3 regions of the Lysobacter xanthus genome follow, and region 2 is predicted to be linked to each of the others. Evidence: predicted binding sites of a transcription regulator. Region 2 holds the regulator's gene; each other region holds the start of a gene.
The links. Region 2 encodes FliA, which starts transcription of late flagellar genes. Its sites were predicted from a motif close to TAAAGTTTNNCNNNCNNNGGCCGATAA; they were not measured.
Positions count from the first base shown of each region.

Region 1: the regulator FliA is predicted to act here: its motif matches at 3,032-3,058, upstream of ACY35P_RS11805 (flagellin).
Region 3: the regulator FliA is predicted to act here: its motif matches at 1,493-1,519, upstream of ACY35P_RS11885 (STAS domain-containing protein).

Region 1 is NZ_BAAGAB020000052.1:8,144-15,574, forward strand. It holds gene fliD (flagellar filament capping protein FliD) at 1-1,048, opposite strand, end outside; gene ACY35P_RS11800 (flagellar protein FlaG) at 1,121-1,444, opposite strand; gene ACY35P_RS11805 (flagellin) at 1,520-2,932, opposite strand; gene ACY35P_RS11810 (hypothetical protein) at 3,392-4,246, opposite strand; gene ACY35P_RS11815 (flagellar brake protein) at 4,423-5,169, opposite strand; gene flgL (flagellar hook-associated protein FlgL) at 5,228-6,418, opposite strand; gene flgK (flagellar hook-associated protein FlgK) at 6,433-7,431, opposite strand, start outside.
Region 2 is NZ_BAAGAB020000058.1:8,374-15,804, forward strand. It holds gene flhA (flagellar biosynthesis protein FlhA) at 1-415, shown strand, start outside; gene ACY35P_RS12305 (AAA family ATPase) at 855-2,672, shown strand; gene ACY35P_RS12310 (MinD/ParA family protein) at 2,659-3,531, shown strand; gene ACY35P_RS12315 (RNA polymerase sigma factor FliA) at 3,528-4,307, shown strand; gene ACY35P_RS12320 (chemotaxis response regulator CheY) at 4,529-4,921, shown strand; gene ACY35P_RS12325 (protein phosphatase CheZ) at 4,918-5,529, shown strand; gene ACY35P_RS12330 (chemotaxis protein CheA) at 5,548-7,356, shown strand.
Region 3 is NZ_BAAGAB020000053.1:4,687-12,117, reverse strand. It holds gene ACY35P_RS11900 (DnaJ C-terminal domain-containing protein) at 1-208, opposite strand, end outside; gene ACY35P_RS11895 (Hsp20/alpha crystallin family protein) at 318-803, opposite strand; gene ACY35P_RS11890 (peroxiredoxin) at 930-1,415, shown strand; gene ACY35P_RS11885 (STAS domain-containing protein) at 1,586-1,900, shown strand; gene ACY35P_RS11880 (chemotaxis protein CheA) at 1,897-4,107, shown strand; gene ACY35P_RS11875 (methyl-accepting chemotaxis protein) at 4,233-5,858, shown strand; gene ACY35P_RS11870 (chemotaxis protein CheW) at 5,900-6,409, shown strand; gene ACY35P_RS11865 (CheR family methyltransferase) at 6,409-7,245, shown strand; gene ACY35P_RS11860 (protein-glutamate methylesterase/protein-glutamine glutaminase) at 7,247-7,431, shown strand, end outside.

The DNA.
Region 1 (7,431 bases), on a different contig from region 2:
CGGCGGCGATCGCCTTGTCGAAGGTGGCGCCGTCCAGCGAGAGCGAACCGTCCACCGCGGTCTTCAGGCCCAGGGCCGAAAGGCTCGCGTAGCTGCCGGCCACGGTGCCGCGCAGCGACTGCATCATCGTGCGCGGCGCGGCGTCGCCGCTGAGTGCGCCAGGCGCCTTGCCTTCGCCGCCGGAGGCGCTCTGCGTGCGCATCTGCGTCATCGCGGTGTTGTAGGCGCTGACGAAGCCGAGCAGCGTCGCCTTCAACGGGCTGGCGTCGGACGCGATGTCCAGCGAGAACTTCTGGCCGGGCACGGCCTTGCTGAGGTTCAGCGTGATGCCGTCGATGACGCCGGCCAGCGTGTTGCCGCTGGCGGTGCGCGTGACACCATCGACGATGATCTGCGCATCGGTCGGCGGTGCGACGGTGGTGAGCGTTCCGCCGGACGTGGCGAGCACGCCGAGGCCGCCGTCGCCGCCCGACGCTGCGATCGAAATCGCGCCCGCGCTGCCGACGGTGGTGGACGAGAGCGACAGCACGTCGCCGGCATCGCCGCGGACGAGCGTGGCCGTCACGCCCTTGCCGCCCATCGCCTGGTTGATCGCGTCGCGGACGTCGGCGAGCGAGCCCTTGCCGTCGGCGATGTCGACCGCGACGGGCGTGCCGGCACCGACCGCGATCGACAGGCGGCCGTAGCCGAGTTGGGTATTGGTCGCCACCGGTGCGGACTGCAGGCGGTGGGCGGTGGCCAGGCGCTCGACGCTGACCTGGTAGCTGCCCATGCGGGCCTCGGTCGACGCGGTGGCGGTGAAGCCGGCATCGGCGCCGACGGTGACCTTGCGGCCGAGCGCCCCGCCGTCGCCATCGAAGCGCTTGAGGGCGCCCTGCAGGCCCGACAGTGCGCTGCGCAACGCGCCGAATGCGGAGATCTGCGCCTTCGTCGTGGTCTCGACGCGGGCGATGCGCTGGTCGGTCGGTGCGCGCTCGGCGGCCACCAGCTGGGTCACCAGCGTGTTGACGTCGATGCTGCTACCGGCTCCGATGCTGGACGTTGCCATCGCTCCTCCACGACATGGCGGGCCTGCCATGCAAGAGGGTTATCGGCGCCCGGGCCTCTGCCTTGAGCGGCCTCAGGCCTTGAGATCGAGCAGCGATCCGCTGCGTGCGAGATGTCGTGCGACCGCGAGCGCGGCCTCGTCGGGTACCTGCAGGACGACCTCGCCGTTGTGGTCGACCACCGCCACCACGATGCGACCGGACTGCCGGTCGACGCGGAAGCGCAGGGAGGTGTCGGCGTCGGCCAGCGCGTCGTCGAGCTGGCGCTGGAGCGCCTCGGGAGTGGGAGGCACGCGCGGCGGTGTCGCGGGCGGCGACGTAGCGGGCGCACGCGCCACGGGCCGGGCGGCCGGCGCGGCGGGAACAGCGGCAGGGGCGATCGACACGACGTCGGGCATGCGGCTCTCCTACGGAAAAACCCGGGAGCGCGTTCGCGCTCCCGGGGTGGGTCGGACTTGCGTACCGCGGAGCGCTTAGCGGAGCAGGCTGAGCACGCCCTGCGTCGCCTGGTTGGCCTGGGCGAGCATCGCGGTGCCGGCCTGCGCCAGGATCTGCGTGCGCGACAGCTCGGCGGTTTCCTTGGCGTAGTCGGTATCGCGGATTCGGCTGCGCGAGGCGGTCAGGTTCTCGGTCGAGGTGTTGAGGTTGTTGATGACCGAGGAGAACCGGTTCTGCACCGCACCGAGGTCGGCGCGGGAGCCGTTCACGGTGTCGAGCGCGGCATCGATCGACTTCATCGCGGCATTGGCACCGGCCACCGTCGAGATGTCGATGGCGCCGACCGCGACGCCCGTCGAGGCGATCGTCTGGTTGCTGAAGGCAGCGGTGAAGCCCGACGTGTAGGCGAACGAGCCAGTGGTGCCGGACGGGGCCTTGTAGGAGATGTCGAGCGTGCCACCCTTCGTGCCGGCCGCGGCCAGGCCGTAGTCACCGATCACCGAGTCGGCTGCACCGCCGGACGTGAAGCTGGTGGTGATGTTGCGGCCGTCGGCGGCGACGAGGTCGATCTTCGTGCCGTTCTGAACCGCGTTGACGCCGGTGACCGACGACTGCGCGTTGATCGCCGTGAGGGCGTTCGCCAGGCTCGAGGCCGCATCGGCGCCCTTGGTGACCGTGACGGCCTTGCCGTTGATCGTGATCTGGTCGGCGTTGCCGGCGGTACCGGTGTTCGAGGCGTTGGCACCACCGAACGTCGTCGTCGACGCGCTGGCCGTGAGGCCCGAGATGCCGGCGCCGTTGAGAGCGGAGGCGAGGGCCTTCGCATCGTCGGCCGCATTGAGGTTGTACGTGCTGCCACCGACGGTGATGACCTTGGCGCTCGCGGTGTCCGAGGCGGTCGCCGCCAGGCTCACCTGCTGCGAGAAGCCCTGGTAGCCGCCGAGCGTGCTGGTGCGCGCGCTGCCGATGCTGTCGACCGAGATCGTCTGGCCGGCATTCGCGCCGACCTGGAACGCCTGCGCGGTGAACGAGCCGTCGAGCAGCTTGCGGCCGTTGAACTCGGTCTGCGACGCGACGCGGTCGATTTCCGACTTCAGCTGGCCGACTTCCTTCTGCAGCGCGGCGCGGTCGGAGTCGGAGTTCGTGGCGTTGGCCGACTGCACGGCCAGCTCGCGGATACGCTGCAGGTTGTTGCCGATCTCGCCCAGGGCGCCTTCGGCGGTCTGCGCGAGCGAGATGCCGTCGTTCGCGTTGCGGGCGGCCTGGTTCTGGCCACGGATCTGCGTGCTGAAGCGCTCGGAAATCGCGAGGCCGGCGGCGTCGTCCTTGGCGCTGTTGATGCGCAGGCCCGACGACAGGCGCTGGATGCTCGTGGCGAGGCTGGCGCTGTTGGTCGCCAGGTTGCGCTGCGAGTTGAGCGACATCACGTTGGTGTTGATAACGGACATTTGCTTGTCTCCTGGTAGAGGATCCGGCGGGGCGGCGAAAGCCTTTCGGGCCGGTTTCTGCAGGGTTCGGCGGAATTGCCTTCGCCGCTGCTGGGATGAGTAACGGCACTCCCGCGTGGCGCTTTAGGCCGCTTGCGCGCGTCAAGCATTTTTTTGCGGTGATGTGACGAGCATCTCGCCGGATGCGCCCGCGCGTTCGGCAGCGCATCGGAAACCTTGAGGATTTCTATCGATGCGCGATCCGCCGCGCAGGCCGCAGAGCCGCGCATCGGTATCGGCGAGCCAGGCCTACGTTTGAGCGTTCTGCGTGATGGCCGCTCGCGTCCGGTGCACAGAGGTTTCGTGCGGGGCGACGTCCATGCGTCACGCTGGTGAGCACCGGAATGGGTCGCTGCACCGCGCGAAAAAAGAAAAAGCCGGCACTGGGCCGGCTCTTTCAGCGATGCGGTGTTTCTCGCGTCAGGGTGACAGCGACGCGGTCTGCAGCAAGGGGCAGCTGGGCGCCGGCCCGTAAAGCGCGTTGTAGATCTTCACCATGCCGGCGCGCGCCGAGGTCGACAGGCTCGCGGTTTCGCAGACCTGGCGGCACATGGTGAGCTGCGTGCCAGTGAAGCCTTCTGCTGAGCACGTGGTGAAGAAACCCGAGAAGCGCACGGCGTTGTCGAGCACGATGTACCAGTCGTCGCCCTGCTGCTGGGTGCTCGAGCAGCAGTAGTCCCAGCCGAGCCAGGTCAGGCGCTTGGCGCCCGTGGACTGGGCGACCAGCGCGGTGCCGGCCGTGCCGTAGACCGTGCGCATGTCGACGGGGACGGACGCGAGGTTGAGCGCGCTCGTGCACGACTCGTTCGTCAGCGACGCCGGGCCGATGGCGAACGTACCCGTCGCCGCGGTGAGCTTCGTGCCACCGATCGAGCTGTCGGAAACGCAGCCGTAGGCGGCCGAGGTGGCGTAGCCCAGCACGGTGTTCATGAAGTACACCGAACCGAAGTGATCACCCACCACCAGCATGCGGCCGCCGTTGGCGACGTAGTTGCGGATCGCCGTGACCGTCGTCGGCTGCAGCGCGACGTTCCGGCTGGCCTCGCCGACGATGATCGCGTCGTAGCTCGTCGGCGCCGCAGCGAGCACGGCGGTCCAGTTGCCGTCGCTCGGACCGGCAACGGCGAGCGTATGGCCGAGCGCGGCCAGGCGCGCACCGTCGAGCGAGTGACCGCCCATGTACACCAGGCGCGCGGCGAACGCGCTGTTGGCCGCGAGCATGAGCGCAAGCAGGACCAGACCGCGGCGCAGGCCGCGGATAAAAGTCGAAATCATTGGAGCCCCCTGTAGTGCGCCGCGGCATGCGGCGCGAGCGGAGCATACACGATCAAAACGTGACAGCTGGCACGGCTTGCGCGTGAGGACGGTCGCACCGCCGCGGGTGGTCGCCAAGCGACGCGGGCGGGCAGATGGAGGCCCCGCCGGGTCCGTAACCGGGCCTGCGCGGGCGGTCAGTCGGCCCGCGACTTCGCCATCAGCAGGCGATCGAGCTGCATCACGTAGCGCAGCAGGCGGGCCTGCTCCTGCACGGTGAGGTCGACGAAGCTGCAGCCGGCGCGCCAGACGCGGCGGCCGTTCTGCTCGATGCGCTGCGCATGCTGCACGCGCAGGGTCACCGACATCGGCTCCTGCTCGGGCAACTCCAGAACGACGTCAGGGAAGAGGTCGCCGGTGTTGAGGTCGAGCGAGGCATCGTCGCTCGTCAACACGGCCAGGCCGCCACCGCCGATGTCGGCGATGCTCGCGCGCACGGTGCGGCGCTGCCCGTTGGCGTCCACCGGCAGCAGGCAGGACAGCGTGCCCGGCGGCTCGCGCCGCACGTATTCGCGACGCTGCAGGTGCATGACCTTGACCGGCACCGGGACTTCAAGGGCGGGCAGGCCTTCGAAGACGCCGCGGCGCGCGGCGCCCGTGGCGAAGCGAACGGTGATGCGGTCGAGTGAACTTTCGAAGCGCAGGCGGTCGGCGGCGAGCAGCTGTTCGGTCAGCGCGGGGTCGCGCGGCACGTCGACCCAGAGCGTGCCGCCGTCGACGGACAGCGCGGCGCTGACGGCGTTCTCGGTGCCCGCCGCGTGCACGAGCAGCACGCAGCGCTTGTCCACCAGCTGCCGCAGGCAACCGCGGATGTCGGCCGGGTGGTGGAGCATGTACTTCTCGTACAGGCCCTCGCCGTCGGCGGCGGTCCGCGCGTCGCTCATGCGAGTCCGTCCTGGAGAGCGCCGGGGCGCGGAGTCGGGGTGGGCATGCGGCCGGACTCTAGATCTTGTCGAACAGGGACAGTGACTGTACCCGCACCATCGCCTTCTGGGCAGCCTCGATGGCCGTCATCTGCAGGCCCAGGCGGCTGACCGCCTCGGCCACGTCCACGTCGCGCAGCCCGGAGAGGGTGGAGCGCAGCGAGACGTTCGACTCGGCGCGGTCGTCCGCGGAGCGGTCGATCGAGGCCAGGCGCGAGCCGGTCGACGCGCGGACCGCGAGGAAATGATCCTGCGCGGTCGCGACGTCGGACAGCGCCGTGCGCAGCGCATTGCCGAGCTGCGTCTTCTGCATCGGCGTCGTCGCCGTGCCGTCGAGCGCGTCGGCAAGGTTCTCGAGCGTGGTGAAGACGTCCTGTCGCGGCGCGGCCTGCAGGGTGAAGGTGTCGCCGGTGGCCGGCACGCCGGTCAGCCGCGCCTGCAGGCCGGCAGCCTGAAGCGTGTCGCCGTCGGCGTAGGTGCCGCCGCCGACGACGGTGGCGCCGTCGAGCACGCGCCAGTCGGTGGGCGAGGTGAATTCGAGCGTGAGCGTGCGACCGGCCCAGACGCCCGGATCGGTGACGCCCGCCGACTGCAGCACGCCGCCGCCTGCATTGGTGGGCGCGGCGCTGGCGGCGAGCGTGCCGTCGCCGGTGCGCACGCGCATGAACACCGCGCTGCCGGGATCGGCATCGGCGAGCGCCATGTCCGGTGCGACGTCGACGATGTTCTGGCCGTCGTCGCCGTTGTAGGTGACGCTGCCGGCGCGGTCGGCGAACGGGGTGACGCCGTCGCGCTGGCCGGCGAACAGGGCGCGGCCGTTGCCGTCGTCGCGATTGGCGATCGCGAGCAGGCTGGAGCGCAGGTGCCGCACCTCGCCCGCGATGACCTTGCGGTTCTCGGCGGAGATCGTGGGCGTGTTGGCCTGCACGGTGAGTTCGCGTACGCGGGCCAGCACGTCGGAGGCGTCCGACAGCGCGCCTTCCTGCGCTTCGAGCCGGTTCTGCAGCAGGCCCGCACCCTTGCCGTACTGCTCGAGCTGGCCGAGCACATGGTCGAGGCGCTGCGCCTGCGCGGCGCCGGCGGGATCGTCGGCGGCGCGCGTGAGCTTGTTGCCGGTGGTGAGCTGCTGCTGCGTCTTGGCGACGTCGACCTGGCGCCGCATCAGCGCGGCGAGGCCCTGCTGGTGGAGACCGGCGGTGGAGATGCGCATGCGGTGTCTCCGGCTTAGCGGCGCACCGCGCCGAGCAGTGTCTGGAACATGGAGTCGGCGGTGGCGATGACCTGCGCCGCCGCCTGGTAGGCCTGCTGGTAGCGCAGCATGTCGGCCGCTTCCTCGTCGAGGTTCACCCCGGAGACCGCATCGCGCTCGGCGACGACCTGGTCGTGCAGCACCTGCTGCGCATCGAGGTTCATCTGCGCGCCCTGCGCGTCGGTACCGACCTTGCCGGTGATGCGGGCGAGGCCGCTGGTGATGCTGGCGCTGCCGCCGTCGAGCACGGTGCGCTGGTCGATGCCCGCCAGCAGGCGTGCATTGCCGTTGTCGGTGGAGCGGGCCGGCGTGCGCGACAGGTTGAAGGTGTCGCCGGCCACCGGCGTGCCATCGAGCGTCACCGACCAGCCGCTGCCCGCGATCGGCGTGCCCGGCGTGTAGGCGAAGGGGCCGGCGCCGTCGATCGTGTAGTTGTTGGCGTCGATGAAGTCGACCTGCGCGGTCGTGAACGAGGCGAAGGCGGTGGCGTTGGTCACCTGCATCGCGCCCGGCTTCGCATCGCCGAGATTGGTCGGGTCGATCTGCGTGCGCAGCGGCAGCGCGGCGGCGACGGCGTTCGGATCGCGCTGGATCAGCGTGAGCCCGCCCGCCGCTTCGTAGGTGGGGCGCAGCGTGTAGCGGTCGCCGTTGGCCGGTGCACCGGACACGACGAGCGCGACGCCTTCGACCACGAACGGGCTGGCCGCCGTGCCGGCGCCCGTCATGGTCACCGGCTCGCCGGTGCCCGAGCGCAGCGCGCTCCAGCTGCCTGCGGAATAGCGGAGCTCGACGTCCGGCCCCTTGAGCGCGCCCACGTCCGCGATCGACGTCGCGAACGTCGCGGTGCCGGTGTTCGCATCGTGCGCGTCGACGGGCGGCGCCGGAATGGAGAACAGGTCCTGGCCCGGGTTGCCGTTGTAGTCGACGCCCGCGCGCTGCTGCGCGTTGATCGTGACGGCGAAGGCGGTGGCCAT
Region 2 (7,431 bases):
GCGCCAGATCGTGGAGGCGCTCCTCGAGCATGGCGCGATGACGCAGGATCCGGCGCAGCTCGTCGCCACCGTGCGCACCGCGCTGGGCCGCTTCATCGTGCAGGAGCTCAACGGCCTCAATGCCGAACTGCCTGTGTTCACCCTCGCCCCCCAGCTCGAACGCGTGCTGCAGGACTCGGTGAACGGACAGGGCGCGGCGCTCGAACCGGGCCTCGCCGAGCGCCTGCACCAGAACCTCAGCGAATGCGTGACGCAGCAGGAAGGCCGCGGCGAACCCGCGGTGCTGCTGGTGCCCTCGCCGATCCGCTCGTCCATCGCCCGCCTCGTCCGCCACAGCGTCCCGCAGCTCGCGGTGCTGGCGTACGGCGAGGTGCCGGAGGACAAGCGCCTGCGGCTGGTGGGGTCGATCGGCTGACGCAATGTCGCGCACGCGGCATTCCTAACGGCCCGCCTCCCTGACCCGGGCCCGGTAGCCCACTCCGTCGGCATTCGGCGCCTGACGTCGTCACTGCGGCTCCGCGGACCGCGATCGATCCCGCGTCCGCAGCCCCGGCGACCGCCCACCCGTGCCTTCCGGCGAGCCTGACGGTTGACCGGGAAAGCGCCGCCGATTCTCCGGCGCCACCGCTCGCCGCGTCGTCGCCTCCGCAGCCCTCGGCCCACCCGGCCCGCGCCAGCGGCGCGGGCGTTCGTCGGCCCCAGGCGGCGGTGCCGCCTAGGCGGCGCCGACTCACCCCCACGGCCGCTCAAGTTCGACGCTTTCCCGTCGTGCCCCTCTGGCACGGGCGTTGCACAAGTCCCGGCATGAGCCGTCCGACCCTGCAATCCGCCACCGCCCGAGCCGAGGCCGTCGCATGAGAATCAAGCGTTTCGTCGCCCCCGACATGCGCACCGCGCTGAAGATGGTGCGGGAGGAGCACGGCCCCGACGCCGTGATCCTGTCGAACAAGCCCGTCCACGGCGGCATCGAGATCGTCGCGGCCACCGACTACGACGAGGCGATGGTGCAGCAGGCGCTGCGCACCGCCGCCGAGGCCGAGGAGGCCGAGCGTCCGGTCACCGCGCTCGACGCGATGCCGGCCTTCGTGCCGGCGCCGCCGATGCCGGTTCGCGCGCTGGAGACCGTCGCCGCCGCAGCCGCCCCGGCCAAGTCGATCTCGCGGGCCGACGCCATGATCGCCGCGCTCGCCGGCAACGGCGCGCAGGCCACCGCGACCCGCTCCGCGCTCGCCGAGCGCGCCCGCGCCGCAACGCAGGACAACGACCGCCCGGCGCTGTCCTCCCTGCTGCGCAAGCCCGAGCCCGCCGCCGAACCCGCGCCCGCCGCGCCGGTGAAGTCGGGCGACGACTTCCGCGCCCTGCTCGCCCGCCTCACCGACGCCGACGAGCCGACGCCGACCATCAGCGCCCGTGCCGCCGGCCTGGTGCAGGCGGAGGCCGAATACGTGCAGACCCGGGCGCAGGGCCACGTCGAGACGGACATCGCCCCGATCGAGATCGTCGAGGCCGCGGTCGCCATCGAGGCGCCCGTCGCCCGCATCGTCGAAACGCCGGCGCCCGCGCCGGTCGCCGCCCCCGACTTCACCCAGCTCGCCGCGATCCCCGCCGCACCCGTCGCGCTCGCCGCGCCGTCGTTCGTCGACGCCTTCGACCCGCTCGCCGAGATGGCCGCGGTGCAGGCACCCGCTCCGGCGATCGCACTGCCCGCGCCGGTGCTCACCGTCGCCGCGCCGCCGACGCTGCAGCTCGTCGTCAACCAGTCCGAGGACCCGACCATCGTCGCGATGCGCAACGAGCTCAGCTCGATGCGCCAGATGATCGAGCGCCAGATGGGCCAGTTCGGCCTGGAGCGCCTGCGCGGTTCGCCGGCGCGCGCGTTCGCCTTCGAGACCCTGCAGGCCTACGGTTGCGACGACGCGATCGCGCAGCAGATCGCCCAGCGCATCGATCCCAAGCTCGAGCCGTCGAAGGTCAAGGCGCCGCTGCTCGCCGAACTGGCGCGCATGCTCACCATCGCGCGCTCGGAACCGCTGGAAGACGGCGGCGTGTTCGCGCTGATCGGCCCGACCGGCGCCGGCAAGACGACGACGCTCGCCAAGCTCGCGGCCCGCTTCGCGCAGCGTCACCGCGCCCGCGACGTCGCGCTCGTCACCACCGACGTCGAGCGTCCCGGCGCCCGCGAGCAGCTGCATGCGCTCGGCCGCAAGCTGGGCATCACGGTGTGCGAGGCCGACGGCCCCGAAGGCCTCACCGACGCGCTCGACCAGCTCGTCGACTACCCGCTCGTGCTCGTCGACACCGCCGGCTACGCCGCGCGCGACAAGGCGCTGCTCGGCCAGGTCACCTGGCTGCGCGCCACGCGCAACCTGCGTTCGCTGCTCGTTCTGCCGGCCAACCTGCAGCCGCAGGACATGGCCGAGGCCGTTCGCCGCTACCGCATGGCGCAGCCGGAAGCCGTCGTGCTCACCAAGCTCGACGAGACCGGCCGCCTCGGCAGCGCGATCTCCGTCGCGATCAAGCATGGCCTGCCCCTTGCATACACCACGGCAGGCCAGCAGGTGCCCGCCGACCTCGAGGCCGCGGACGCGTCCCGCCTCGTGCTCCAGATCGAAAAACTCCGTCGCGCCGCCGACAACCCGCTCGCCACCGAGGAACGCCATGTCGTCGCCTAACCCCATCGCTTCCACCGCGCACGTCGCTGCGAACGAGCCGGGCCCGGTGCGCGTCATCGCCGTCGCCAGCGGCAAGGGCGGCGTCGGCAAGACCTCGGTGAGCGTCAACCTCTCGATGGCGCTGCAGAACGCCGGCCAGCGCGTGCTGCTGCTCGACACCGACCTCGGCCTCGCCAACGTCGACGTGATGCTCGGCCTCTCGCCGCGCTTCACCCTCGCCGACGTCTTCGCCGGCCGCTGCGAGCTCGCCGACACGCTGCTCGAAGGCCCGAACGGCCTGCTGGTGGTGCCCGCCGCGAGCGGCAAGCGCCACATGACCGAACTAACCCCGGCGCAGCACGTCGGCCTCGTGCACGCCTTCAGCCAGCTCGAGATGCCGATCGACGTGATGGTCATCGACAACGCCGCCGGCATCTCCGACAGCGTGCTGACCTTCTGCCAGGCCGCGCAGGACGTGATCGTGGTGGTCTGCGACGAACCCGCGTCAGTCACCGACGCCTATGCGCTGATCAAGGTGCTCACCCGCGAGCGCGGCGTGACCCGCGTGCAGGTGCTCGCCAACCAGGTCGGTCATCCGAGCGAGGGCCGCCAGCTGTTCGAGAAGCTCGAGCGGGTGACGTCGAAGTTCCTCGACGTCACGCTCAACTACCTCGGCGCGATCCCGCGCGACGAATGGCTGCGCCGCGCGATCCAACGCCAGGAAGCGGTGGTCGACGCCTTCCCGGCCGCGCCCGCCTCGATGGCCTTCCGCGAGATCGCCAAGCGCGCGGAGAAGTGGCAGACGCCGGCGGGCCCGCGCGGCCACGTCGAATTCTTCATGGAACGCCTGATCCCGACGGCGCGGAGCGCGACCGCATGAACATGACCGCGACGGCCGTCAAGGCCAATGTCTACAAGCAGACGCGCACCGCCAGCGCCGACTTCGATGCCAATGCCGTCGTCGTCAAGCACGGCGAGCTCGTGCGCCGCATCGCCCACCACCTCGCCGCGCGGCTGCCCGCGAGCGTGGAGGTGGACGACCTGATCCAGGCCGGCATGCTCGGCCTGATCGAGGCGGCGAAGAACTTCCAGGCCGACCAGGGCGCGGCGTTCGAGACGTATGCCTCGATCCGCATCCGCGGCGCGATGATCGACGAGATCCGGCGCGGCGACTGGGTGCCGCGCAGCGTGCACCGCCGCTACCGCGACGTGGTCGCCGCGACGCGCCAGGTCGAGCAGGCCAACGGCCGCGCGGCGAACTCGGCGGAGATCGCCAGCGTGCTCGGCGTCTCGCTCGAGGACTACCACCACATGCTCGAGGACGCCTCGCGCGGCCAGCTGCTCTCGCTCGACGAGCAGATGGACGACTTCGACGGCGAACCGCGACTGGCCGCGAGCTGCAACGTCACGCCCGCGCGCGAACTCGAACACACGGTCTTCCGGCAGGCGCTCGGCGAGGCGATCGGCAACCTGCCCGAGCGCGAGCAGCTGGTGCTGTCGCTGTACTACGAGCAGGAGATGAATCTGCGCGAGATCGGCGCGGTGCTCGGCATCAGCGAATCGCGCGTCTGCCAGATCCACGGCCAGGCCGTGCTGCGCCTGCGCGGCCGGCTGGGCGACTGGCGGGAAACCGCCGTGGAGCATGTCGAGGTGTAAGCCCGCGGCGGCCGGTCGTGGTGCCGGGTGCGTCGCGGCGGCCGGTGTGGAGGGCTGTTCCGTGCCGCGCTGCACGCAACGGCCGCGCCCAAGCGGCCGACATGCCCGTTTCCTCCCGCGTTGCGACGCGTCGCGGACATTCGCCGACCCATTCGTCCGCGCCGCCTCAAGAACCCCCTTTCCCCGCCGTTAGTCGGTCAAGGACCGCCCGGAACCCGTCCATGGACAAGAACATCAAGATCCTCATCGTCGACGACTTCTCGACGATGCGCCGCATCGTCAAGAACCTGCTCAACGACCTCGGCTTCTTCGACACCACCGAGGCCGAGGATGGCAACAGCGCGCTCGTGGAGCTGCGCAAGGCCAAGTTCGACCTCGTCATCACCGACTGGAACATGCCGGGCATGCCGGGCATCGACCTGCTCAAGGCGATCCGCGCCGACGACGTGCTCAAGACGATCCCCGTGCTGATGGTGACCGCCGAGTCCAAGCGCGAGCAGATCATCGAGGCCGCGCAGGCGGGCGTGAACGGCTACGTCATCAAGCCCTTCACCGCCGGCACGCTCGGCGACAAGCTCGGCAAGATCTTCGAGCGCATCGGGGCCGCCGCATGAGCGCCGCGCCGGGCATCGGCGAGCCCGAACGCAGCGCGGTGATCGCCAAGCTGCAGGCGGCGCTGTGGGCGCTCGAGCACGACGATCACGACGCCTGGCGCGCCAACGTCGACGAACTCATCCAGTGGCGCACGCAGCCGCTGGTGCAGGGCTTCGTGCGCCTCGCGCGCGAGCTCACCGCCGCGCTCGGCGACGGCAGCGGCAGTGCGGCATCCCTGCCGGAAGCCTGCTCGCGCCTCGAGCACGTCGTGCAGCTGACCGAATCCTCGAGCATGCGCACGCTCGACCTGATCGACGAATGCGGCCGCCTGCTCGCGCAGCTTCCGCCGCCGCAGGACGAGGCGCAGCGCGAGGCCGTCGCCGGCCTGCGCGCACGGTTCTCCGAGATGTCGCTGGCGCAGGGCTACCAGGACCTCACCGGGCAGATCATCGTCCGCGTGGTCGAACTGGTGCGCGCGGTGCATGCCGGGCTGGGCGACATCGTCGGCCCGTCCGAGCCGCTGCAGCTCCACAACAACCGCGGCCACGGCCCGGCGGTGGCCGGCGTCGACGCCGCCCCGGCGACGCAGGACAACGCCGACGAGCTGCTGTCCGCGCTCGGGCTCTGATCGACGGACGACGACGGCATGAGCGGTAGCGACGCCAACAGCGAGATCTGCGCCGACTTCCTCGTCGAGGCGCGCGAGATCGTCGACCAGCTCGGCGAGCAGATGGTCGTGCTCGAGCGCAGTCCCGAGGACCGCGACGCGCTCAACACCGTCTTCCGCGGGTTCCACACCATCAAGGGCGGCGCGGGCTTCCTCGACTTCCCGCAGATGGTCACGCTCTGCCATGCGGTCGAGGATCGCCTCGACGTCGCGCGGCACGGCGACAGCCCGCTCGATCCCTTCGCCTTCGACGGCGCGCAGCAGGCGATCGACCTGCTCGCCGACATGCTCGACTGCGTCGCCCAGGGGCGACCGCTGCCGGACGTGCCGCAGCCGCTGATCGACAGCATGCATGTCGAGGGACGCGCCGCCGCGCCGGCGGCGGCCACGCCGACGGTCAGTGCGAGCGACCTGCCGCTCGACCTCGACGATCTCGATTTCGACGCCCTGCTCGATACGTTCCACGGCAAGGGGGCGCTCCCCGGCGCCGCGCCGGTGTCCGAAGCACCGCCGCCGGCCGCCGTCGCCCCTGCGCCGGTTCCCACCCAGGTTGCCCGTCCCGAGCCGCAGGCCCCGGCGGGGCGCCGCAGCCCGGCGGCGAACGACGCCGGCGAGACCACGGTCCGCGTCGACGTGCGCCGCCTCGATGCGATGGTGAACCTCGTCGGCGAACTCGTGCTCGCGCGCAATCGCCTGAAGACCATCCGCCCGCGCCTGCGCGACGAGGACCTCGATCGCGCCGTCACCGTGCTGGACGCCGCGACCGGTCGACTGCAGTCCGCGGTGATGATGGCGCGCATGCAGCCGGTCGGCCGCGTGTTCTCGCGCTTCCCGAAGCTCGCGCGCGACGTCGCGCGGCAGGTCCAGAAGTCCGTCGAACTCGAAGTCGTCGGCGCGGAAACGGAACTCGACCGCAACCTCGTCGAGGCGCTGTCGGACCCGCTCGTGCACCTGGTGCGCAATTCGATCGACCACGGCATCGAAGCGCCCGACGTGCGCCGCGCGGCCGGCAAGCCCGAGCAGGGCAACGTCCGCCTCTCCGCGCAGCAGGAAGGCGACCACGTGATGATCGAGGTGCGCGACGACGGCGCCGGCATCGACCCCGACAAGATCCGCGAGAGCGCGATCCGCAAGGGACTCGTCGACGCCGAATCGGCGGCGCGACTGTCGGCGGACGAGTGCCTCCAGCTGATCTTCCTGCCGGGCTTCTCGACCAAGGCCGAGGTGAGCGACCTGTCCGGCCGCGGCGTCGGCATGGACGTGGTGCAGAGCAAGATCCGCGAGCTCGCCGGCACCGTGCAGATCCACTCCGAGGTGGGCCGCGGCACGCGCATGTCGATCAAGGTGCCGCTCACGCTGGCGATCCTGCCGACGCTGCTGGTGGAGATCGACGGCGACGTCTACGCGCTGCCGCTGGTGCGCGTGGTCGAGGTGCTCTCGCATACCGGCGGCAATGCGATGTGGATCGACGGCCAGAGCGTGATCGACTTGCGCGAGCAGCCGACGCCGGTACTCGACCTGCGCGCCTGGCTCGGCGTGGACCCGGCGCCGGACGGCGGCGCGACGGGTGTGGTGCTGCAGGCGGGCGAACAGCGCTTCGTGCTGCTGGTCGACCGCGTGCGCGGCCGCGAGGAAGTGGTCATCAAGGCCCTGCCCCGCACGCTGCGCGGCCTCGCCGGCTACGCAGGCGCCAGCCTCATCGGCGACGGCCGCATGGCGCTGATCCTCGACGTCGACTCCCTGCACGACACCGGCGTGCGCACCCGGCGCGCGGTGGCCAACGGCTGACCCCTGTCGTCGCCGCTGGATCGAAGCCGCCTGCGGGCGCCTTCTTCGTTTTCGCCTGCTGGACGCGGCGCCACG
Region 3 (7,431 bases), on a different contig from region 2:
AGCGCAACTGGTCGTAGGCCTTGCGCTTCGCCGGGTCGCGCAAGGCCTCGTAGGCCTCGTTCACCGCCTTGAAGCGCTCCTCGGCGTCGGCTTCCTTGCTGACGTCCGGGTGGTACTTGCGGGCCAGCCGCCGGTACGCGGTCTTGATCTCCGCGTCGCCCGCGCTGGGCTCGAGGCCGAGGATCCCGTAGTAGTCCTTGAACTGCATCCGACGCTCCGATCATGAAAACGGCCCGCGGGCGACGCCGGCGGGCCGTCAGTGTAGTTTCGCCCTGCACGCGGCGCCGCGACGCGGAGGGTCGCGGCGCGTCACGCCCTCAGTGGCCGGAAGTGACGTCCCCGCCGCGGGTGGCCCCGACCTGGATTCGTCGCGGCGTCGTCTCGGGACGCTTGGGGATGCTGATTTCCAGTACGCCGTCGCGGCCGTCGGCGGTCACCCGCTCGGGGTCGGCGCTGTCCGGCAGTGCGAAGCGACGGTGGAAACTGCCGTAGCGCCGCTCGACGCGCGAGTAGCGGCCTTCCTGCGTGTCGATGCGGCTCTTGCGCTCGCCCCGGATCGACAGGATCCCCTTGTCCATGAGGACTTCCACGTCCTGCGGGTCGACACCCGGGAGATCGGCCAGGATCAGGAATCGACCCGGTTCCTCCACGATGTCGACGCGCGGCGTCCACTGGCTGGTGACGACCGACGACTCGTCGGCCGACGCCTCCCCGAGGTTGAAGAAGCGCTCGAAGAGCTGCTTGAACTCGTCCTGCGCCTGCGAAGCGCCCGGACGCTGCTGCGGATACTGCATCAGGTTCATTGTCGGTCTCCGGTTCGGAATGCGGCCGTGCCGCTCCGGAGGGCTATCTAGAGCCGGGCCCGCGGGTTTCAAGCCCCCGTACTGCGCGGGCTTTACACTCCGGGACTCCCCGAACAGGACACCAGCATGATCCAGACCGGCGAACGCATCCCCGAAGTCGTCATCCAGAAGATCGGCACCGGCGGCATCGAGAAAACCGACACCCTTTCCGTCTTCGGCACCGGCCGCACCGTCGTCTTCGCCGTGCCCGGCGCGTTCACGCCCACATGCTCGGAACGCCACCTGCCGGGCTACGTCGCGCAGTTCGACGAGTTCCGCCGTCGCGGCATCGACGTCGCCTGCCTCGCGGTGAACGACCCCTTCGTGATGCAGGCGTGGAGCGCGAGCGCGAACGTGCCCGAAGGCATGCTGATGCTCGCGGACGGAAATGCCGAGTTCACGCGCGCTCTTGGCCTCGAACTCGATGCGTCGGCGTACGGCATGGGCATCCGTTCGAAGCGCTTCGCCATGCTGGTGGAGGACGGCGTCGTGCGGGAACTGTTCGTCGAGGCTCCTGGCGAGTTCCGCGTCAGCACCGCCGAAAACATGCTGGACGTCACGCGAGACGCGTGATCCGTCGCAGGACTTGATCCGGATCAAAAAAGCGGCGACCGTCCGTCGCCGAACCTGACCTCGTTCATCGGCACGCCTAAAGGTCGGCGGGCCGCCCGCGTTAAGTGTGTGTAGGCAGATCACACTGTCTTCACACTGGATATGCCGAGACCCGGCAGCGCGAGGTGCACGTGGAAGGAATCGGTGCCGCCCCCTTCGCTATCGAAGGGGAACTGACGATCGGCTCGGCGCGCGAGCGCAAGGCCGAACTTCTCAATGCGCTCGAGGCGGGCTCGCGCGTCGTTGACCTGCGCGGTGTCACCCATATCGACGGCGCGGGGCTGCAGTTGCTCCTGCTGCTGCGGCGCGAAGCCGACCTGCGCGGACTTCGCTTCGACGGCGTACTCCCGAGCCGCGCGGTCCAGCTCGCGCTCGACATGGCGCGGGTGGATCTCTGCCTCTCGCCGGTCCCGCAGGCGCGTCCGGGACTGACGGAAGCCGCATGAACGACATGCGCGCCCGCATGCTCGAGACGTTCCTCGCCGAAGCGCGCGACCTCGCCCGCGACCTGGAGGACGGACTGCGCGCACTGAAGGACGCGGACGACAGCCCGGAACTCGTGGCCCGGCTGTTCCGCGCCGCGCATTCGATCAAGGGCTCCGGGGGAATGTTCGGCCTGGCGCCGCTGGTCTCGTTCACGCACGTCGTCGAAAACCTGCTTGATCGCCTGCGCAAGGGGGCGCTGGAGCCTTCGGAGGTGCTGATTGCCGACCTGCAGGACGCCTGCGACCACATCGCCGACCTGATCGAAGTGCTGGTGGCGCGACAGTCCGAGCCGGACGCCGGCATCCTGGCACGGGATGTCGCATTGCGTGCCGCACTCGAGCGTCACGACGCGAACGTCGACAGCGCGCAGACCGCGGCACCGGTCGCGCCGCGCGCGGCCGACGACGCGTCTGGCGCCACGTCGGCACCGGTGGGGCCGGACTGCTGGCACATCTCGATCCGCTTCGGCGAGGACGTGCATCGCTATGGCATCAATCCGCTGGGCTTCCTGCGCGAACTCGCGGATCTCGGGGAGATCGTCTCGATGACGACCGTCGCCGACGCGATGCCCGCCGCCGACGCGATGGATCCGGAGGCCTGCTACCTCGGCTTCGAGATCGACCTGAACACCGACGCCGGCAAGTCGCGCATCGAGGACATCTTCGATTTCGTCGCGGACTGCAGCCGTCTGCGCATCCTGCCGCCGAACAGCAAGGTCGCCGACTTCGTCGAGCTGATCCGCGAAATGCCCGAGACCGATGCACGGCTCGGCGCCATCCTGGTCGAGGCCGGCACGCTGACCGCGAAGGAACTCGACGCCTGCCTCGGCGCGCAGCGCGACCAGGCCGACGCCGCCGGGCTCGCTCCGGCCCTCGGCGCGATGGTGGTCGAACGCCAGCTGGCCGCGCCCGCGGTCGTGCAGGCGGCGCTCGACAAGCAGGCCACGTCGCGCAGCGCGATGCAGGCACCCGCCGCGATGACCGCGGACTCGGCCTTCGTACGCGTCCGCGCGGAACAGCTCGACGAACTCGTGAACCTCGTCGGTGAACTCGTCATCGCCGGGGCCGGCGCCTCGATGCTCGCCGACCGCAGCGGCGATGCCGCGATGCGCGAGGCGCAATCGCACGTCGCGCGCCTGATGGAGGACATCCGCGACCGCGCGCTGCGCATGCGCATGGTGCCCATCGGCGAGACGTTCTCGCGCTTCCACCGCGTGGTGCGCGACGTCGGTCGCGAGCTCGGCAAGGACATCGAACTCGTCATCGAGGGCGGCGACACCGAGCTCGACAAGTCGGTCGTCGAGAAGCTCGCCGATCCGCTCGTGCACCTGGTCCGCAACGCAGCGGACCACGGCCTCGAGCGGCCGGACGCGCGCATCGCGGCGGGCAAGCCCGGCCGCGGCACGATCCGACTCGCCGCGAGCCACGAGGCCGGACAGGTGGTGATCGAGATCACCGACGACGGCGCCGGCATGAACCGCGAACGCATCCTCGCGAAGGCGCGGGAGCGCGGCCTCGTCGGTGCGAACGCGACCCCGCCGGACCACGAACTCCTGCAGCTGGTGTTCGAAGCCGGCTTCTCCACCGCGGACACCGTGACGAACCTGTCCGGCCGCGGCGTAGGGATGGACGTCGTCCGCCGCAATATCACCGCGCTGCGCGGCACGATCGAGATGCACAGCCCGGCCGGCGCCGGCACGACAGTACGCATTCGCCTGCCGCTGACGCTCGCGATCATCGAAGGGTTCCTGGTCGGCGTGGGCGACGCGACGTACGTGTTGCCACTCGACCGCGTCGTCGAGTGCATCGAGATGCCCGCGGGGGCCCCCGCGCGTCGCGGCTACCTCGAGGTTCGCGGCCATGCGCTGCCGTTGCTTCGACTGCGCGACCAGCTACGTATCGATTCCGTGGCACGGACCCGTCGCGAGAACGTAGTTGTCGTTGAATGCGCCGGACAGCGGGCCGGCATCGTCGTCGATGAACTCCTTGGCGAGCTCCAGACGGTCATCAAGCCCCTAGGACCGCTGTTCGCGGGGCTTCGTGGCGTAAGCGGATCGACGATTCTGGCCAACGGCCAAGTCGCGCTGATCCTCGACATTCCCCAGACCGTCGAGACCGCGGTGTCACTCGAGACGGCCGCGGCCTTGCCACGGGAGCTGGCCACATGACATCGAACCCGCTCCATCTCAATCACCCAAAAACGTTCTGACCCACCGCCAGTCCATCACCTGGTTGCACTTCACTCAACGCGCCTGACCCGAGCCGGCCAGCGCAAGGCAAGAAGGAATTTCCCATGCAATGGTTTCGTGACCTCAAGATCTCCACCAAGCTGTTCGCCTCGTTCGGCTTGCTCATCCTTATCCTCCTTGGCCTCGGGGCCTTCGCCACCGTCCGTCTCGCCGCGGTGAACAACGTCGCCGTCGAGATCCGGGACAGCTGGCTTCCCAGCGTGGCCGCGACGAAGTCGCTCGCCGCGGCCGCCGCGAACAGCCGCATCCAGGACTACAAGTACCTGCTCGCCACGACCGCCGACGAGCGCGACGGGGTGCGGAAGCAGCAGGAGGAATGGGCCCAGACGGTCAACTCGCTGCGGAAGTCCTACGAGCCGCTGATCACTTCGCCCGAGGAGAAGCGGGTGTACGACGACTATGTCGCGCATCTCACCGCCAACGCCGAGATGCGTACGCGCATCAACGCGCTCGCCGACGCCGGCAAGCTGCAGGACGCCAGCGCGCTGCTGCAGGGCGAATCCAAAAAAATGTACGACGAGCGTCGAGCACTGCTCGAGAACCTGGCGGAAATCAACGAAGCCGGTGCCAATGCCGCGGCCAAGCGCGGGGCCGAGGTCTACGCGTCGGCACGCACCGCGATCGTCGGCGCCATCGTGTTGGCGCTGGTCTTCGGCCTGGGCATCGCCGTGCTCATCTCGCGCATGATCTCGCGGCCGATCGTGCAGGCCGCGACGGTGGCGCGCCGGCTGTCCGACGGCGACTTGACCGTCCGCGTGGAGATCGACTCCAAGGACGAGTCGGGCCAAATGCTCACCGCGATGCAGACCATGATCGAGCGGCTGTCCCAGATCATCGGCGAAGTGCGCGGTTCCGCGGACAACCTGTCCAGTGCGTCCGAGCAGGTCGCGGCGACGGCGCAGTCGATCAGCCAGTCGACGAGCGAGCAGGCGTCGAGCGTCGAGGAGACCAGCGCGTCGGTTGAGCAGATGTCGGCGTCGATCGCGCAGAACACCGACAACGCGAAGGTCACCGACGGCATGGCCGGCAAGGCCGCCAAGGAAGCCACCGAGGGCGGCGCGGCGGTGCGCGATACGGTCGACGCGATGAAGCAGATCGCGAAGAAGATCGCGATCATCGACGACATCGCCTACCAGACGAACCTGCTCGCGCTGAACGCGGCGATCGAGGCGGCGCGCGCGGGTGAGCACGGCAAGGGCTTCGCGGTGGTCGCCGCCGAAGTGCGCAAGCTCGCCGAGCGCTCGCAGGTGGCGTCGCAGGAGATCGGCGAACTGTCGGCGTCCAGCGTGGAACTCGCGGAACGCGCCGGCCACCTGCTGGACACGATGGTGCCGTCGATCATGAAGACGTCGGACCTCGTGCAGGAGATCACCGCGGCGTCGCAGGAACAGACCGCCGGCGTCGGCCAGATCAACGGCGCGATGGGCCAGCTCAGCCAGGTGACGCAGCAGAACGCCGCGTCCAGCGAGGAACTCGCGGCCACTGCCGAGGAGATGAGCGCACAGGCCGAGCAGCTGCAGCAGGCGATGAGCTTCTTCACGCTGCAGGCGCATGCCGAAGGCCGTCGCATCGTCCGCCAGGCCACGCTCGCCACGCCGCCGAAGTCCGCGCCGCGCAAGCCCGCGCGCACCGCCGGTCGCGTCGACGAATCCGAATTCGTCGAATTCTGAGGACCGTCCCCATGAGCGTTTCCGAAAAGGCCCAGGAGTTCATGAACGTACTTCCCGGCGACGGCACGGACCTGCAGTACCTGACGTTCGCGCTCGCCGAGGAGATGTTCGCGATCGACATTCGCGGCATCAAGGAGATCATCGAGTACGGCGGGCTCACCACCGTCCCGATGATGCCGGCCTTCATCCGCGGCGTGATCAACCTGCGCGGCGCGGTGGTGCCGGTGATCGACCTGTCGGTGCGCTTCGGTCGCGCGCCGACCGTACTCGGCCGGCGCACGTGCATCGTGATCATCGAAGTCGCGAACGACACCGGCTGGCAGGACGTCGGCGTAGTCGTCGACGCGGTGTCGGAAGTCGTCGAGATCCCGGCCGGGAGCATCGAGCCGCCGCCGAGCTTCGGCGCGCGCATCCGCACCGAGTTCATCAGTGGCATGGGCCTGCTCGACGGTGGCTTCGTCATCCTGCTCGACGTGCAGCGCGTGCTGTCGGTCGAGGAGATGACGGGCCTCGCCGACCTCGCGCAGTCCGACGTCGCGAAGGCGGCCTGATGTCGGCGACGGGCGCGATCGCACGGCCGGCACGCGAGGCGGCCGCGCCCGTCATTTCGGACGCCGAGTTCGCGCGCCTGCGCGACTGGCTGGAGGCCGACACCGGCATCCACCTCAACGCCTCCAAGAAGACGCTGGTGACGAGCCGGCTCGCGCGGCGGCTGCGCGAGACGGGCTCGGCGGGTTTCGCGGGCTATCTCCGTCTCATCGAGACCGACGCTTCGGAGCGGCAGGTCGCGATCGACCTGCTTACCACCAACGAGACGTACTTTTTTCGCGAGGCCGCGCACTTCGACTTCCTTGCGGCGCGGCTGCCGGGCCTTCCGCCGGGCCGCCCGGTGCGCATCTGGAGCGCCGCCTGCTCCAGCGGCGAGGAGGCCTACTCCATCGCGATGCTGCTGGACGCCAAGCTCGGCATGCGCCCGTGGGAAGTCGTCGGCACGGACATTTCGACGCGCATGGTCGAGGCCGCGCGCGCCGCGCACTACCGCCTCGAGCGCGCCCGCGGCATCCCCCAACCGTTCCTCGAGCGCTACTGCCTGAAGGGCACCGGCACCCAGGCCGGCACGCTGCTGGTGAATCGCCGACTGCGCGACCGCGTGCGCTTCGAAACCGCGAATCTCACGGCGTCGCTGCCCGCGGTGGGCGAGTTCGACGTGATCTTCCTGCGCAACGTCATGATCTATTTCGACACGCCGACCAAGCGCGAGCTCGTCGAACGACTGCTGCGCCACCTGCGTCCCGACGGGCACCTGCTGATCGGCCATTCCGAAAGCCTCAGCGACGTGACGCGCGCGGTGCGATCGCTCGCGCCGTCCATCTACGTGCGGGCCTGACATGCCGCCCCGCGCGATCCGGGTGCTGGTCGTCGACGACTCGGCCGTGGCGCGCCGGGTGCTGCAGGCGGTGCTCGATGCCGAGCCGGATATCGAGGTGATGGGCACGGCGAGTGATCCGATCTTCGCGCGGCAGAAGATGGCGGCCGAGTGGCCCGACGTGATCCTGCTCGACATCGAGATGCC